DNA from 3 places in the Nitrospirillum amazonense genome. Region 3 is predicted to be linked to each of the others. Evidence: riboswitches for the same ligand, from Rfam matches in the RefSeq annotation. Region 3 holds a riboswitch; each other region holds the start of a gene.
What was found. A riboswitch is a leader RNA that binds a small molecule or an ion and turns the genes downstream of it on or off. The one in region 3 is predicted to bind cobalamin.
Positions count from the first base shown of each region.

Region 1: linked by a shared signal. The riboswitch ahead of P5F91_RS19150 (CbtB domain-containing protein) and the one ahead of P5F91_RS26640 (TonB-dependent receptor) in region 3 are both predicted to bind cobalamin.
Region 2: linked by a shared signal. The riboswitch ahead of cobU (bifunctional adenosylcobinamide kinase/adenosylcobinamide-phosphate guanylyltransferase) and the one ahead of P5F91_RS26640 (TonB-dependent receptor) in region 3 are both predicted to bind cobalamin.

Region 1 is NZ_JARPAF010000003.1:157,249-163,192, reverse strand. Features, by position in the region: gene P5F91_RS19170 (YbcC family protein) at 1-370, shown strand, start outside; gene P5F91_RS19165 (EamA family transporter) at 393-1,238, opposite strand; gene P5F91_RS19160 (RDD family protein) at 1,393-2,442, shown strand; gene P5F91_RS19155 (CbtA family protein) at 2,443-3,267, opposite strand; gene P5F91_RS19150 (CbtB domain-containing protein) at 3,289-3,507, opposite strand; cobalamin riboswitch at 3,540-3,704, opposite strand; gene P5F91_RS19145 (histidine phosphatase family protein) at 3,706-4,314, shown strand; gene P5F91_RS19140 (threonine aldolase family protein) at 4,311-5,417, opposite strand; gene folB (dihydroneopterin aldolase) at 5,665-5,944, shown strand, end outside.
Region 2 is NZ_JARPAF010000001.1:48,681-54,624, reverse strand. Features, by position in the region: gene cbiB (adenosylcobinamide-phosphate synthase CbiB) at 1-259, shown strand, start outside; gene bluB (5,6-dimethylbenzimidazole synthase) at 331-984, opposite strand; gene P5F91_RS00225 (cobyric acid synthase) at 981-2,474, opposite strand; gene cobO (cob(I)yrinic acid a,c-diamide adenosyltransferase) at 2,474-3,094, opposite strand; gene cobU (bifunctional adenosylcobinamide kinase/adenosylcobinamide-phosphate guanylyltransferase) at 3,113-3,637, opposite strand; cobalamin riboswitch at 3,798-4,023, opposite strand; gene P5F91_RS00210 (glycosyltransferase 87 family protein) at 4,172-5,386, shown strand; gene P5F91_RS00205 (efflux RND transporter permease subunit) at 5,617-5,944, shown strand, end outside.
Region 3 is NZ_JARPAF010000004.1:1,326,655-1,332,598, reverse strand. Features, by position in the region: gene P5F91_RS26650 (hypothetical protein) at 1-445, opposite strand, end outside; gene P5F91_RS26645 (4'-phosphopantetheinyl transferase family protein) at 674-1,393, shown strand; gene P5F91_RS26640 (TonB-dependent receptor) at 1,394-3,436, opposite strand; cobalamin riboswitch at 3,574-3,803, opposite strand; gene P5F91_RS26635 (DEAD/DEAH box helicase) at 4,201-5,808, shown strand; gene P5F91_RS26630 (hypothetical protein) at 5,858-5,944, shown strand, end outside.

The DNA of each region.
Region 1 (5,944 bases), on a different contig from region 3:
CAGCTGGATCAGCCTGCAATATTACGGGTCGGCCGTGGCGCCCACGCTGTTCGGCGGCGGGGACAAGCTCATCCACAATGTCACCGCCGGCATCGGCGTGGTGGAGGGCAACGGCGGCACGCTGCGCACCGGCCTGCCCTGGCAAGCCGTTCACGACGGCGAGCGCCTGGCCCACGCGCCCCTGCGCCTGTCGGTCCTGGTGGAGGCGCCCCGGCACGCCATCGCCGAGGTGCTGGCCCGCCACGAGGAGGTGCGGGCGCTGTTCGACAACGGCTGGCTGACCCTGTTCGCCCTGGAACGCGGGCGTATCACCGCGCGCTGGCATCGCGGCAGCGGCTGGGACGAGGCCGGGCTGGCCCGCGCCGCCTAAGGCGGTCGTTCCGCCGCCCGCCTCACGCCAGGCGCAACACCATGGCGCCCACGGCGATGAGGCAAGCGGCGGCCAGGCGGCGAGGGCCCACCCGCTCCTTCAGCACCAGGCCGGCGATGGCGGTGCCGAACAGGATGGAGCTTTCGCGCAGGGCAGCGATGACGGCCACCGGGGCCACCGTCATCGCCCACAGGGCCAGGCCATAGGAGATCAGGGTGCCGGCGCCGCCCACCAGACCCCGCGGCCATTGGCGGATGACGTGCTGCAGGAATGTCCGGCGCCGGGCCAGCAACGCCCAAGCCACCAGCGGCACGCCGTTGAGCAGCACACCCCACAGCACATAAGACGCGGGCGCGCCCGACAGGCGGACGCCGTGGCCGTCAACCAGGGTGTAACCGGCGATAACCACGGCGGTCAGCAGTGCCAGGCGGGTGCCGGTGGTGCCGCCGCCCGGCCCACCGCGCCGGCCCACCCACGCCATGCTGAGAATGCCGGCGCAGATCACACCGACCCCCAGCAGGGCGTGAAGGGACAGCGCCTCATGCAGCCACAGCCCGCTGACCAGCGCCACCAGCAGCGGCGCCGTCCCCCGCATCAGGGGATAGGTCTGGCTCATGTCCGCGACATGATAGGCGCGGGCAACCAGGGTCAGGTAAAGGATCTGCAGGACGCTGGACGTCACCAGATAGGGCCAGCTGGCCGCCGCCGGCAGGGGCAGGAAGGGCAGCGTCACGATGGCGATGAGGGCCGCGCCGCCCGCCACCAGGACGGCCGCCATCAGCTTGTCCCCCGCCCCCTTCACCAGGGCGTTCCAGGTGGCATGCAGCAGGGCCGCGAACAGGACGATGGCGAAGACGGCGATGGACATGGGGGCGATTCTGGTAGGGGACTTCCTTCTTACGAGGTGCGGCGTACCGCTGTCATCGCCGGCCCCCGTATGGCTGCCTTCCAATTGTCGGCCCGGCTGGTGACCCCTTACACGCTGTGACATAAGGTGATTGTGGATTTGTACGTTTAAGTGGATGAAAGGCCGGGAGAGGATGATGTCTGGGGATGATGACAACGGCGGCGGGGCGAACGCCACACCTGAGACTTCAGCGGACGCCTATGCCGGATTCTGGCGCCGGCTTTTTGCTTTCCTAGCGGATACCGTAGTGCTGATGGTTGCAGGCTATGCACTGGGCACGCTGTTCTTCGACCAGATGGCAGCCTTGGGCATCGCCGGCCGGATGGTCGGCTGGGGCCTGGCCATTCTCTATTTCGGCGTGCAGAACAGCCGCATAGCTAAGGGCCAGACCTTGGGCAAGCGTCTGCTGAAGGTGCGGGTGACAGGGATAGATGGCCACCTGCTGGACCCAGGCACAGCGCTGGTGCGGGCGGCGGTTCTGACCGCCCCTTGGTTCCTGAACGTCTACGCCCTGGCGGCCCTGTCCAACGACCGATCGGCCCAGATCCTGGGATGGGCCATCGGCCTGGTCCTCCTGGCCAGCGGCATGACGACCTTCTACCTGTTCCTGTTCAACCGGCCCAGCCGCCGCAGCCTGCATGACCTGCTGTGTGGGTCCTGCACGGTGACGGCGGCGTCGGCCTCAGTCCCAGCAAATCTCACTTGGCCCAGCCGCCGCGTCCTGATGGGACTGGCCGTCCCAGCAGCCTTGCTGGCGGCGACACCGGTGGTGTTCGTACGCTTTTTCGGCCCCACCCTACTGCCCATCTACGCCGCAGTTGATTCCCTGTCAGAGGTCATGACCGTGGGCGTCACGCAGCAAAAAACAATGCGGGTAGTGAATGTTTCCGGCAGCGCGGCACCTGCCTTGCCATCGGAATTCGTGGCCGTCAGCGCCCGCTTGCGCATACCGGTGCCAGCCCAAGACCAGCGCCGCGAACTGGCCCATGTCGCCGCCGCCGTGCTGAAGGCGGGGACCCTGGCTCCCACCACTCACTTGGTGGTGAGCATCAGCTATGGTTTCGACCTTGGCTTCGCCAGTTCGTACCGAGGCTATGGGGACGGCGGACCGGTGGCCGCCTGGAAAACCCTCATCGACCAGATGGCGGCTACGGGCCAAAACTGATCAGAACAGCGCCGGCCGATCACCCCGGCGCAGGGCCTGAAGGTCGCGGGACTGCGCCCGTTCGCACAGCCAGCCAAAGCCAAGTCCCAGCGCCGCCCACAGGGCGGCATGGATGCCCCAGGAGGCGATGCGGAAACGCCACAGCAGCTGGGCCGGGAATGTCTCCGGCACCTCGTTCACCTCGGGCAGGGCATAGCCCGCCGCGATCATGACCGCCAGGAACAGGGCGCCGCCGGCGAGGCCGGCGTTCCAGATGCCCCAGCGGGCGGCCAACCGGCGGGCCGTGACCACGGCCGCCGCCATGGCGGCGACGGACAGGATCAGCAGGATGAAGAACAGGGCGGTGCGCTGCTGGATGGAGTCAGGATTGCCCACCGCCGGGGGGTTGGCCGGATACTTGAAGGCCGGCACCAGAACCACGGCCAGGAAACCCAGGAGTGCCAGAATGGCGGCCAGGCCACGCGGCCCCAGGGTGCCCATGCGGCCCTGGGCGTAGGCATAGGTCAGGGCGAACATGCCACCCACGGCGGCGCCATAGACCAGCAGACCGGTCAGCAGGCCCCAGCCGCCCTGCGTGCCACGGCTGAACAGCTCTTCCTCCTCATCCGCCGCCTGGGCGTCATGATGATGATGGCTGTGCCCCGCCTCAACGGTGTCAGGGCTGGCGGCCGCGTCATGATGCTCATGCTCCCCCGTCGCCTGGGCCGCCTCGAAGGCGATGGCGCGTTCGACCGGCGGCTCACCGATCAGCGTGGCCACGCCGAAGGCAAGCAAACCCGCCAGGATGCCGATGAGCATCCCGCGGGCGAGATAAATTCCAACCATGATGGCGAGGGTCCTCCCGCCTCAGTGGCAGGGGAAGCCCAGCAGGTGGCGGGCGTCGTGCACGAACTCATGCACCTCACGGCCCTGGATCAGGGAGGTGGCGCCCTGCTCCGCCCCCACGAAATAGACCATCAGCACCAGCAGCAGCCCGCCGAACACGGCCCAGGGCAGCAGTTCAGCGGCGGAGATCACCGGCAGGGCAACGGCGGGGGTGCCGGAATGGGTGGTGGCGTGGGCCATAAAAAACGCTCCCTGGGATTACGCGTCCCGTATGCGGTCTGTGTCATGCGACGGGGGGTCTGGCTTCCGCACGCCCTGGAAAGGCCTGGGCGTTCGGTTACAGTGGCGCGACCGTGCCGGATTTGCACCGGCTTCCCCCATGCGCGGGCGATCCATTGATGGTAGGGAGGGGCCGTACCGCATTCAAGGACTATCTCCATGACAGCCCCCAATGTCATCGGCCGCCTGACCCTGCTGGCCCACGCCCCCACCCGGGCCCAGCGTGACGCCGTCTTCCCCCGGGCGGACGAAGCGGCAGAGGAAGCCGGCCTGGCCCAAGCCTCCCTGCTGGCGGAGGTGCGCGCCCTGCGTAAGGTGGATCGCCTTTGGACGGCGCCGGAGGTCCGCGCACGGCAGACCGCGGACGCGCTGGCCGGCGCCCTGAGGGTGGAGGCGCATGAGGACACGGCTCTGGCCGACCTGAACGTGGGCGACTGGCAGGGCCGCAGCTTGGCCGACCTGTCGGCCCATGAGGCGGACGCGGTGGGCGCGTGGTTAGGCGATCCGGAGGCCCGCCCCCATGGGGCTGAGTCGCTGGCGCAGCTGCGGGCGCGGGTGGCGCGGTGGCTGGAGCATGGGACGGCGGAGGGGCACACCCTGGCCGTCACCCACCCGGCCGTGATCCGCATGGCGGTGGCCGTCGTGCTGGAGGCGCCGCCGCAGGCCTTCTGGCGCCTGGACATCGCGCCGCTGTCGCTGACCGATCTGCGCTGGCACCGGCACTGGACCGTGCGCGCCGCCGGCGTGGACACGCGGGAGTTCCGTTAGGCGCCCACCAGCCGCGTGAAGTAGGGCAGCACCTGCGCATTGTCGAGGCCCAGCAGGGTGTCGCCGACATACAGCTCCGTCACGCTCCAGCCCGGCACGTCGGTGGGGCGGATTTCCCCCGCCACCCAGCGGCCCTCGTCGCCGGCGATGGCGTCCCGCGTCTCCGCCACCTCCTCCGCCGGGCGGTCGAAGAAGATGTGCAGCATGTTGGTCTGCGGCACGGCGGGGTTCAGGCGGACACCGGGAATGCCGGCCAGGCCTGCCGCCAGATCCAGGGTGCGGCGGTAGCAGGCGTCCATCAGGGCCAGTCGCGTCTCGAACCGCATGGCGGCGGTGGCCACCATAGGGCTCTGCCGGACCAGAGTGCCGCCCAGGCGCCGCTGCCACAGCCGGGCGTTGGCGATGAAATCGGCATCACCGGCCAGCACGGCCCCGGCGACGCCGCCGATGCCCTTGTAGACCGAGACGTAGACCGAGGCGAAGCCGGCGGCGATCTCGGCATAGCTGCGGCCGTAATAGGCGCGGCTTTCCCACAGGCGGGCGCCATCCATGTGCAGCGGCAGCTGGCGCGATCGCGCCAACTCCTTCAGGGCCTGCAGCTCGTCCCAATCCGGCAGCTGGCCGCCGATCTCGCGCAAGGGCAGTTCCACCAGCAGGCAGGCCAACGGCTGGGACACGGCCGCCAGGTCGCGGGCCAGGATGGGCCGGCGGCGATCACCCACCGGCACGCCGTGGAAGTTGAACAGGGCCTGGTAAGCCTCTTCCTCATGCAGGGCGAGGTGGGAGGTGTGGGGCATGCCGAAGCGGGGCACGCCGCTGACCTCGGTCCACAGCCGCATGGCGATCAGCTGGGCCATGACGCCACTGGGCATGAAGGCGGCCGCCTCCTTGCCCAGCAGACCCGCCACCGTGCCCTCGAACGCCATCAGCAGGTCGCCCTGGCCGTACTGGTCATGGGTGACGCCGTTCGCGTCGCACCAGTCGGCCACCGCCCGGAACTCCTCCGCCGGGGTCAGGGCGCGGAATCCGGGGAAGACGACGGGGCAATCCAGGCGCAAACGCTGGCGGTGAGCGGCGAGAGTCCCGGCGGGGGCGGCAGGCATGGGCATACGATCCGGTTTTACGGGAGAACCCGCTGGGGGATGGCCATTAGGACGGAGGGCGCCACCCTGCGATGGCCCCTTCCCCGGCGCAACAGCCAAATCACATGCCCACATTTATGCCACAGCGCAGGCAGGGCAAGGCGTGACGGAACGGCCGTGACAGCGCACCGGGGAAAGGGCAGCCTGTGCCGGGCCCAGTGTGCGGGACCCAGCGGCGTTGACCCCGGCCCTGAGAGGAAACTACCCCATGACCGATCACATCCTGGTCCACCGCATCGCCATCTACGCCCACCACGGCCTAACGGCGGAAGAGGCCAAGCTGGGCCAGCGCTTCTACATCTCGCTGGACTGTACGCTGGACCTGTCGGTGGCGGGCAAGGCCGACGATTGGGATTTGAGCGTGTGTTATGCCAAGCTGACGGCGGCCACCTCTCGTGTCGCCACCGCCCGGCGCTTCATGACCATCGAGGCGGTAGCGGAGGCGGTGGCCGGCACCCTGTTGGATGAATTCCCCCGCATCGACACCA
Region 2 (5,944 bases), on a different contig from region 3:
GGCGTTGGTTGCCGTCCGCCGTGACGCCGGCCATCACCGCAGCCCCAACGCCGGCTGGCCGGAGGCCGCCATGGCGGGCGCCCTGGGCCTGCGCCTGGCCGGTCCCCGCACCTATGGCGATGTGCGGGTGGACGACCACTGGATGGGCGACGGCCGGGCCGAGGCCACCGCCGCCGACATCGAGGCCGGCCTCAGCCTTTACCGCCGCAGCCTGGCCCTGCTGTGGGGCTTGGCGCTGATCGCCGCCTGGATAAGCTAGGACGGAAATGCGGGGAAGCCAAACCCGCGGATGCGGCCGCCCGGCATTTGAGGGCAAAAAAGCCATCCCCCTCATCTCTGAAACAGCACGTCGGACAGTGGATGCCGCTGTTCCCAGTGGGCGCGTTCCAGTTCGGGCACGTCGTCCGGCTCGGCGGGGTAGCCGATGCAAAGATAGCCCACCAGGCGCCACTCGGCCGGCACCGCCAGCAGGCCGTTCATCACCTCTGGCCGCAGGATGGAAACCCAGCCGAGGCCGATCCCCTCCGCCCGCGCTGCCAGCCACAGCGTCTGGATGGCCGCGACGGCGGAATAGGCCAGGGTCTCGGGCATGGTGCGGCGGCCCAGGCCGGCGCCTTGCGTCGGGTCGGGATCGACGAACACCGCCAGGTGGCAGGGCGCCTCGCGCAGGCCCGCCAGCTTCAGGCGGGCGTACAGGCGGGCGCGATCCTGCGCCTGGGCGGCCAGCGCCTCGGCGTTGCAGCGCTCGAATTCCATCCGCACGGCGTCGCGGCGGGCGGGATCGTCCACCCGGACGAAGCGCCAGGGCTGGCTGAGGCCCACGGACGGCGCCAGGCAGGCCAGGTCGAGCAGCCGTTCCAGCAATCCATCGGGCAGCGGATCGGTGCGGAAACGCCGCACGTCGCGCCGCCAGACCAGTAGGTCACGGAAGTGGGCCCGGAAGTCTGCGTCGAAGTCGGGGCACGGCCTGTCGGGAGCGGTCATCGGCTGATGGCCCATAGTGCGTCGAGATCCAGGTGGCGTTCGGCGGCCTCGGCCAACTCATCGAGCGCCGCCTCCACCGTGCCGTCATAACTATCGAGGCCGGGCGCCACGTTCCATCGCCGCAGCCATGCCGCCCGCTGGGCGTCATGGCCGAACAGGCCGTGGACATAAGTGCCGGCGATGCGGCCATCAAGGCTGACCGCCCCCTCCGCCACCGCCTCGCCACCCTCCGCCTCCAGATACAGCAGCGGCCGGGCGCGGTCCGGCCCCTGGGTCACACCCAGGTGCATTTCATACCCCGTGAGGGCCGACCCGCTGGCGGCGTCGTGGCCCGTCACCGCGCGCAGGGTCTTGGCCGGGGCCAGCACGGTTTCCACGTCCAGGTAGCCCAGGCCGGCGGCGATGCCGGGCGGCCCCTCGATGCCGTCGGGGTCGGCAACCGTCCGGCCCAGCATCTGATAGCCGCCGCACAGGCCCAGCACCCAGCCCCCCCGACGCACATGGCCCGCCAGGTCGATGTCCCACCCCTGCGCGCGGAAGAAGGCCAGGTCGGCCAGGGTGGCCTTGGACCCCGGCAGGATGACGCCGTGGGCGTCGCCCGGCAGGGGCCGGCCGGGGGGCACCATCACCACCGTAACGCCCGGCTCCAGCCGCAGGGGGTCGAGGTCGTCGAAATTGGCGATGCGCGACAGCATGGGCACGGCGACGCGCAAGGCTCCACCGGAGGCGCGTTTCGCCCAGTGGGCCAAGTCCATGCCGTCCTCGGCCGGCAGGCGGGCTGCCGCCGGCTGGTGCGGCATGACGCCGAAGCAGGGCCAGCTGGTGCGGGCCTCGATCTCCGTCACGCCCTTTTCGAACAAGCGGACGTCACCGCGGAACTTGTTGATCAGGAAGCCGCGGATCTGGGCGCGATCCTCCACGTCCAGCACGCGATGGGTGCCCACCAGGCTGGCGATGACCCCACCCCGGTCGATGTCGCCGGCCAATACCACCGGTACACCGGCCGCGCGGGCGAAGCCCATGTTGGCAATGTCCCCGGCGCGCAGGTTGGTTTCCGCCGGGCTGCCCGCCCCTTCCACCACCACCAGGTCGCACTCCCCCCGCAGGCGGTGGAAGCTTTCCAGCACGGCCGGCAGCAGTTCCCCCTTGCGGCGCTGGTAGGCCGAGGCCTGAGCATTGCCCAGCACGCGGCCGCGCAGCACCAGTTGCGCGCCCAGGTCCGTCTGCGGCTTCAGCAGCACCGGGTTCATGTCCACCGAGGGCGCGACACCGCAGGCGCGGGCCTGCAGCGCCTGGGCGCGGCCGATCTCCCCCCCGTCCGGTGTCACGGCGGCGTTGTTGGACATGTTCTGCGGCTTGAACGGGCGCACCCGCAGGCCGCGCCGGGTATAGGCCCGGGCCAGGGCCGCCACCAGCAGCGACTTGCCCACGTCCGAACCGGTGCCCTGGATCATCAGGGCGCGGGCGCCCCCGGCGGTGCGGTCGGCCATCAGAAGTCGATCCCGCGCTGCGCCTTGATGCCGGCCTGGAAAGGATGTTTCACCGCCTGAAACTCCGTCACCAGGTCGGCAGCCTCGATGATCTCGGGCTTGGCGTTGCGGCCGGTGACCAGGACATGGGTGTCGGGCAGGCGGGCGTTCAGCCCGGCCAGAACATCGGCCACATCCAGGTAGCCGTAGCGCAGCACGATGTTGATCTCATCCAGCACCACCAGGTGGTACTGCGGGTCGGCCAGCATGCGGCGGCCCAGTTCCCACGCGCGGACGGCGGCGGCGATGTCCCGCTCCTTGTCCTGGGTATCCCAGGTGAAGCCCTCGCCCATCACATGGTGGTCGATCAGGTCGGAAAAGCGCGTCAGCGCCGTCTGCTCGCCCGTCGCCCAGTTGCCCTTCACGAACTGGATGAAACCCACGCGCAGGCCATACCCGGCGGTACGCAGCATCATGCCCAGCGCCGCCGTGGTCTTGCCCTTGCCGGGGCCCGTGTGGACCATCAGCAGGCCCTTCTCCCGGGTGGCCTGGGCGACACGGGCGTCCTGCACGGCCTTGCGCTTCTGCATCTTCTCGCGATGGCGGGCGCCTTCGTCATCCGGGGACTCAAGATCGGCCATGGCTACCTCCTTCCGCTCTTATTTCACTTTCAGGGGTAGGCCCGCCACCGTCAGGAACACCTGCGACGCCGTGGCCGCCAGGCGCTGGTGCAGCCGGCCGGCGTGGTCGCGGAAGGCGCGGGCCAGCGCGTTCTCCGGCACGATGCCCATGCCTACCTCATTCCCCACCAGGACGGTGGCGCCCGTACGGGCGGCCAGCGCCCCCTCCAGCGTGGCGACGGCGGCGACCACGTCGCGGTCGGCCAGCATGACGTTGGTCAGCCATAGCGTCAGGCAATCGACCAGGACCGGCCCGTCGCCGGGGGCGGCCAGCGCGCCGGCAAGGTCCAGCGGCGCCTCCACCGTCGTCCAGCCGGGCACGCGGTCGGCCTGGTGGCGGCCGATGCGGTCGCGCATCTCGTCGTCCCAGGCCTGGGCGGTGGCGATATAGGTCCAGGGCCCGGGCAGGGCGGTCACCAGCCCCTCGGCGAAGCGGCTTTTGCCGGAGCGGGCCCCGCCCAGGACCAGAGTGACGCCAGGGACGGCCGTGTGCTCATGCGTCATCAGTCAGTTCCATCCCACCGGCCTCATGCACCCGTGGTATCAGAGGCCAAGACCAGCCGGAAGGAGGGGATTACCTGTCGACGAGACCGAGCGGCCACGGGGCCCCTGGGACCCGCCGCGCCGCTGACCGGTTCCGCCGGGACACCCCGCCCCCGCGACCATGCGAATGCCACCGGCGGCAGGTCTCCTGGCTCACGGGTCACGGCGCCGGCCCAGCCTTCCCAGGTTCCGTTGGGAACCCAGTGGCCATTCCCCGTGCGGCGGGGTGGGCGGCGCTCGCCGTTCACAGTTGCGGGGGCAGCCATGGAGTCGGATGCCGCGCATCCCCACCACGTTCCCTTTTCATCCACAGGCGGACCTGCGGAACCGTCGGCGATGGCAGCCTTACGGCAATCGCCCGTGCCGGGCAAGGGCGGCGTCGCGACATTTTATCTTAAATATGCAACGGCCAAGCCTTGGCACTTGACCTTGAGCACAAAGGTGGTAGGCATAGACCATAGAGCCTATTACCTATGAGATAGGTTATTCTGCAGCATGGTTCGCCCGCCACTTCCTTCCCTGGCCCGCCCGCTGGTGCTCGGCCTCGCCCTTTGGGCGATCGCCCTGGTGGTGATCGAGGCGCAGGTGATTAGTGGACGGTTCGTTTCTGAATTCCACATCTACGCCGAGGCCACCTGGGCCTGGTGGCAGGGCGCTGAGATTTACGAGGATGGCATCAACGGCTTCCTTTACCTGCCATCCAGCGCCGTGCTGTTCACCCCGTGGGCCTATCTGCCGCCGCTGCTGGGCGATGCGCTGTGGCGTCTGAGCCTGCTGGCCGTCTGCTGGTGGGGCGTGGCCCGGCTGTGCCGCCTGCTGGCGCCGGCGAAACGTCAGGGCACCGATTGGCAGCGCCTGTTCGGCGTGGCCCTGCTGGCGGCGCTGCCCATCGGCGTGGTGGATCTGCGGGGCGCCCAGACCGAATTCCTGATGCTGGGCCTGATGCTGGCCGGCCTGGCGGACGTGGCGGAAGGCCGGTGGCGCCGCGCCGCGTTCCTGCTGGTACTGGCCGGCGCGTTCAAGCCCCAGGCCCTGGCCCTGGTCATGCTGGCCTTCGCCCTGTGGCCCCGCCTGCGTCTGTCCCTGGCGCTGTGGCTGACGGCGGCCCTGGCCCTGCCCCTGACGCACTGGGACCCCGGCTACGCCCTGGGCGAATATGGCCAGCTCGTGCGCAAGACCATGAGCAGCGCCAACCCCGGCGGCGGCGTCTGGCACGATTTCGCCAATGGCCTGGCCACCCTGGGCCTGCCACTGGACCTGATGGCCCAGACCGTTATCCGCGCCCTGGCCGGCATCGCCGTGCTGACCCTGGCCCGCGGCACCGTCAGCCGCCTGCCGGCCCCCAAGGCCGCCGCCACCGTGGCGGCCTTGATGGTCACGTATCTGCTGCTGTTCAACCCGCGTACGGTCCTTGGCCATTTCGGCGACATGGCGCTGGTCGCCGGCGCCCTGGCGGGCTGGGAATTTCATGTCCGCCGCAACCGGGCGCTGGGCTGGATGCTGGTGCTGCTGTGCTTCGCGCTGACCACCCACGTCTGGACGCGAGGCCTGCACGTGGCCACCACCACGTGGTTCAAGCCGCTTCTGGCGTGCGGATTCGGCCTGTATGTCGTGGTCCGCTGGGTGCCATCCCTGCCCGACCGGCCCGCCGTGGGCCGTCAGGAAACCCCCGAGGATGCACCGAGGGAGAGCTTGGCAATTCAAGGTTAGCCACCTTTACATTCCCCTCCGCCGACGGGCGCAGTGACGCAGGCCACAGTTTTCCGATTTGGCGGCGATTGGTCGCGGCATGCCTAAATTCGAACCGTTGCGTATCGAAGTAGGTTCCCCTTAACCGTCAAGCGCGTTAATTATTTGGGGCTGTGCCGGGCGGGGGGCGACCTCGGCCCCTGGGCGTAGCGTTGCATTTTTCCGCATCGCATTGCCGGAGCCCCGTCCTCATGTGGATCGTCGCCTACGCCCTGAGGCGTCCCTATAGTTTCGCCGTGCTGGCGGGCCTGATCACGCTACTGGGCGTGCTGAGCCTGTTCCGGATGCCCACGGACATCTTCCCCGAGGTGGAGATCCCCACGGTCACCGTGGTGTGGAGCTACTCGGGCCTGGACGCGCAGGAGATGACGGGCAAGATCACCGCCTTTGGTGAGCTGGCCATCATCAACACCGCCGATAACGTGGCGGAGGTGGAATCCGAGACGTCCAACGGCGTGGGCATCATCCGCACCACCTTCCAGCCGGGCGTGAACATCGACCTGGCCATCTCGCAGATCT
Region 3 (5,944 bases):
CGGTGTAGGTCATGCCGTGGATGGTGTAGGTGGCGTTCCGCGGCGTGCCCTTCAGGTCGACCTCGTTCAGGTTCAGGCGCGCGCCGGCGGTTACGCGCCAGCCGTCGCCGAAGGGATGCAGGTCGGCCAGCAGGCCGAAGGACTCCAGCGTGGCGTCGCCGTCATAGCGGACGTCGCGCACCGTGTGGTTGGCGGAAAAGCTGAAGCCGCTGGCGTTGAGGCGCAGGCCGAAACGGTCATCGAAGCGGGCACCGACCTCCGCCCCCAGGCCCAGGGTGCTGACCACCGGCCCGACGCTCAGCAAGGGACCCCAGCCCGCCGGATCGGCCGTCTGCGCCTGGGCGGTGAGCGCGGCGGACACGGTCGCCAGCGCCACTGTGGCGGCCAGGATGCGGCGGGCGTTGCGGCGGTTGGGCATAGTCGTCGGGGCTCCGGTCACGGTCATGCTGCGCTTCAACAGGCTGGCCGCACGCCGTGTTCCTTGGGGATTCGGGGGATCATTTTCCGGATAGGGCGGCAATACCTTCGGCGATGGGGATATCCCCAGCCGTAGCGGGGCAATATATGGATTACCGCGTCGGTTGGGGGCCGGGGGACCGGACCCTTGACAGGGGGCGGCCGGGCGCCTGTTCTGGCCGGGCTTTCTGATCCCCTGTCGCCTGAACGGATGACCATGCCGCTGCTGCGGACCCTGCCCCTGAGCACGCTGGATGACGCGGCCTATGACCGCCTGTGGCCCCTGCTGGATGAGGGGGAACGGGCGCGGGCCCGTCGCTTTGTGTTCGAGGTCAACCGGCGGGAATATGTGGCGGCCCACGGCCTGGCCCGGCTGTGGCTGGGCCGCCTGCTGGGCCGGCCGCCGGCGGCGCTGGCCTTCGCCCCCCTCACACCGCAGGGCAAGCCTGGTCTGGTGGACGCGCCTGCGGGGCTGGATTTCAACCTGTCGCACACCGACGGCCTGGTGGCCTGTGCCGTGACCCTGGAGGTTGGCACACGGATAGGCGTGGATGTGGAGCGCGGCGAACGCCGCATCGGGGCGGAGTTGGCGGCGGCCATGTTCGCACCCGAAGAACTGGCCTGGCTGGATGCCCGCCCCGCTGGGCGCAGCGGGCGGGATCTGGTGACCTTCTGGACCCTGAAGGAAGCCTACATCAAGGCCCTGGGCCTGGGCCTGTCGCTGCCCACCGACAGCTTCGCCATGGCACCCGAAGGCCCCGCGCTGATCCGTCACGACGGGTCGTTGCCGTCAGGCCAAGCCTGCCGGCTGTGGACCCGTGATCTGCCCAGCGGCCACGCGGCCGCCGTGGCCTGGATGGGGTCGGCCCGGATGGAGGGGGACGGCCAGCCCCCCACCGATCTGGTGATGGAGGAGGGGCTGGCCGACCTGTGGTGATCAGAAACTTTGGGCCACGGTAAACCGGACGGAGCGGGGCTCCAGCGGGTGGGCGTGCAGATCGCCGACACCTTCCGCCGGTTCGCCCTTCAGGCGGTCGGTGTAATAATAGTCGGCGGCGTCATCCTTGCTGTCGAAGACGTTGTAGAGGCCGATGCCGAAGCGCAGGCCGCTTTGCAGCGTGTAGTTGGCCGTCAGGTTCCATTCCTGGCTGCCCGCCGAGTGCACGCTGTTGTCCTCGACCAGCGGGTGGGCGCCGAAATAGCGGTACTCCACGCCACCTGACCAGGGGCCGAGATCGCGCAGATAGATCCCCAGCGAGCCGATCAGCTTGGGCGCGTCGGGGATGAAGCTGCCGGCTGGATCGCTATCGGTATAGCGGGCGTGGCTGAAGGCGACGCTGCCGTAGAATTCCAGCCAGCTGAACGGGTTGTAGGTGGTGTTCAGCTCCACCCCGCGCCGGCGGCTGGGGCGCCCCGCCTCCGTCTGGCCGACGTCGGCGTCGTAGGTCAGCTCCGACACGAAATCCATCTGGAAGGCCGTCAGCGTGGCGGTCAGGTTGGGCAGGATGGTGCTGCGGATGCCCACCTCCTCGCCATCGGCCTTGGCCAGCAAGGGGGCGTTCCCCTGCGACGCTCCCCGCACGTCGTCGCTGTGGAAGCCGCGGCCGGCGCTGAGGTAGACCTCAGTTCCCTGCCACAGGGTGGCGATGGCGCTGCCCTTCGGCTGGAACAGGCGGGCCGCCACCACGCCGGCGTTGCTGCCGTGGTCGGTGGCGGCCAGGTAGTCCTCCCGCATGCCCACCACGGTCCGCAGCCAAGGCGTCCAATGGCTGGTCGCCTGGACATAGGCGCCGCCGCCGGTCTCCTGAACGTTGTCGTTGCTCAGCTGGGCATAGGCCACGCGGGCTCGGGTCGCCCGCAGGTCGACATGCACATCGTCGAAGCGGGTGTCCAGGCCGGCGACCACCTCATGGTCCAGGCCCAGCAGGTTCAAGGGACGGCTGTAGCTGATGGCGCCGCCGGCAACCATGCGGTTCTCATCCTGGGCGTGCTGGTCGCCCTGGACGGGATTGTCCAGGAAATGGGTGAAGTTGTTCCACAGCGTCAGCTGGTTGTTGATAACATAGGCGTTGGCCGTCACCTCGCCGCCAGCCAGCCAGCCGGCATCCACCGGCATGGCAAAGGTGCCCGACAGGCTCATGCGCCGCGCCTGGCCGCCATCCGTGGGGTCCAGGGTGCCATAGCGGCCGATCAGGCCTTGCGCGATGGCGCGTTCCGGCTGGTCGGTGGTGGCGTTCCACAGGCCACGGTAATACATGGCCGTGACGCTGAAGCCGTCGGCCCGCGCGCCCTGGCTGTAGCGCAGCACGGCATTGCCCTTGCGCAAATTGTCCGGATGGTCCCAGGGCCCGTCATAATGCACCAGCTCACCGCCCGCCATCAGCTGGCCGGCGCCCAACGCCGTAGCGCCGGCGGCGAAGGCACGCTGATAGCCCAGCGTGCCCGCCGTCAGCGCCACCTGGGCCGGAAGCTGGTCCAGGTAAGCCATCTGGATGGAACCGACGGCGGAGAAGTCGCCCTGCGCCGCGAAGTAGGGGCCCTTGGTGTAGCCGATGCCGCGGGCCAGTTCGGGAATCACGAAATTCAGGTCGGTGTAGCCCTGGCCATGCGCATGGGTGCGCATGTTCACCGGCATGCCGTCCACGCTGGTGGCCATGTCGGTGCCGTGGTCCAGGTTGAAGCCACGCAGCAGATACTGGTTGGCCTTGCCCTCGCCACTGTGGCTGGTGACCACCAGGCCCGGCACGGTCTCCAGCATCTGGCCCACACGGTAGGCCGGCAGCAACTCCAGTTCCTCCTTCACCACCACCCCTTGGCTGGAGGTGGCGGCGGCGCCGATGAGATCGCGGCGGGCGGCGGTAACCAGCACGTCGTCGACGGTGTTGGACGCGGTGTCGGCGGCATCGTCGGTGGCGGCGAAGGCCGCCGGGCTGGTCAAGACCAGCAGCGCGGTTGTTATTCCGGGAACGAAACGACCCATGTTTGTTGGCCTCTGGCAACGTGACACGTCACCACGGGCCAAAGACCGGATCGCCCATCACCGGCCTGGATATCCCCAAGCGGCCGGGACGGCGGGCGCCCTTTCCCCACTGGTGCACCCCGCCCAATGTGCCCGTGCGTGACCACGGCGTGACGGCAGGTCTCCTGGCTCACGGGTCATCACCCTGGCACCGCCTTCCCGGTTTCCCAGTGGCTTCGATCCCCGCCGCGATAGCATGCGCGGGGATGGTGTCGGGCTCGCCGTTCACAGTTGCGGGGGCAGCCGCGGCGTCGGGGAGGGGATTCCCCACCGCGTTCCCTTTTCATCCCGCCCGGTCAGGGCGGGAACCGTCAGGGCTTTTCTACGGGGAATTGTAGGCGCATGCAAACGCGATGTCGCTGCGTTGGGGGGTGAGCACCCTGGCGAACAAGCTTGGCGGTTGTGTGACAACGGCCACCCACGCCGGGGCATGGCAGCAATTCGGGGGGCTTCGAGCGATTTCCCTTGTACCTGGGACCGGTCACAGCCACTTATGCGGTCTTAGGGAATGGATGGCATCATCCGTTCCCATGCCGGGCCGCTGGGCCTGGCGGTATCCCCCGGGTGGCGCGTAGCGGTGGCGGCCAAATCGCCCCTGTAGCACCCAGGGCATACTCGACCTTCTGACACATGCCTGCCGGCACGCGCCCGGGCAAGGGCTTGACCGCGATCCGCGGCCGCGAGAAACGAACGCGGCCGGCGCGTCGCCCTGGGATTCCAAGACATTGACCGCTTTCGACACCCTTTCCCTGCGGCCTGAGATTCAGGCCGCCCTGGCCCAGTTGGGCCATCACACAGCCACCCCCATCCAGGCGCGGGCCATTCCCCATGCGCTGGAGGGCCGCGACATCCTGGGCATCGCCCAGACGGGCACCGGCAAGACCGCCGCCTTCACCCTGCCCATCCTGCAGCGCCTGGGGGCCGCCCCGTCGGCCCTGCCGCTGCGCATGCCCCGCGCCCTAATCCTGACCCCGACGCGTGAGCTGGCGGTGCAGATCGGCGAGAGCATCACCAACTACGGCGTGGGCCTGAAGCTCAGCCACACCGTCATCCTGGGCGGCGTCGGCCAGGGCAGCCAGGTGAAGGCGCTGGCCAACGGCATCGATATCCTGGTGGCCACCCCCGGCCGCTTGCTGGACCTGATGACCCAGGGCCACGTGCGCCTGGACAAGGTCGAGGTGCTGGTGCTGGACGAAGCCGACCGCATGCTGGACATGGGCTTCATCCACAGCCTGCGGAAGATCATGGCCAAGCTGCCGGCCAACCGGCAGACGCTGTTCTTCTCCGCCACCATGCCGGCCGACGTGTCGGAACTGGCGGGCAAGATGCTGCGCGACCCGCTGCGGGTCGAGGTCACGCCCGTTTCCACCACGGCGGAGCGCATCGAGCAGAAGGTCATCTTCGTGCCGGCGGCGGAAAAGCGCCACGTGCTGGTCGACCTGATCCGCGGCGATGCCGGCATGCAGCGCAGCATCGTCTTCACCCGCACCAAGCATGGCGCCAACCGCGTGTCGGCCCAGCTGGAGCAGGCGGGCATCGAGGCCGCCGCCATTCACGGCAACAAGTCGCAGAACGCCCGGCAGAAGGCGCTGGACGGTTTCCGCGCCGGTACCGTCCGGGTGCTGGTGGCGACCGACATCGCGGCGCGCGGCATCGACGTGGACGGCGTCACCCACGTGGTGAACTTTGAGCTGCCCAACGAGCCGGAGACCTATGTCCACCGCATCGGCCGCACCGCCCGTGCCGGTGCCTCGGGCGTCGCCGTGTCGCTGTGCACGGCCGACGGGGATGAGCGCATCTACCTGCGCGATATCGAGAAGCTGATCCGCAAGTCCATCCCGGTGGGTGAGCGGCCCGAGGCCACGCCCCAGGCCGCCGCCGCCCCGGTGAGCCGTCCGCCCCTGCCGGCCCGCCAGCCGCGCAACGGCGGCGGCAATGGCGGTCGCGGGCAGCCCCGCGGCCAGCGCAGCGCCGAGGGCCAGGCGGAGGCTCGGCCCCAGGGCCAGCGGCCCGCCCGTAGCGACGGCCAGCGGCCCGCCCGCGCCGACGGTCAGCGTCCTCGCGCCGAGGGCAACCGCCCGCAGGGCCAGGGTCCGCGCCCCGAGGGCGCACGGCCTGAAGGTGGCCGCCAGCAGCAGCAAGCCCGTCCTCAGGGCCAGCGTCCGGCCCAGCCGCAGGGGCCGCGTCCGAACGCCCCCCGTCCGGCCGCGCCACGCCCCGTCCAGGATGGTCGTGGCACCCAGTTCTCCAGTTTCGTGGCGGCCTTGAACGCCAACGAAGACCAGCAGCAGCCGGCGCGCGAGGATCGCAACCGCCCGCGTCGCCGCCGCTGAGCCGTACCACGCCTGAGTTGTGATGGTTCTTTAGGAAGAGGAGGTCCCCATGGGCCGCAGCAGCAAGCCGAAATCCAAGTCCGTCAGCGAATTCGTCCTGTTCGACGTCCTGTATGACGATGGTTCGCGGTCGTCC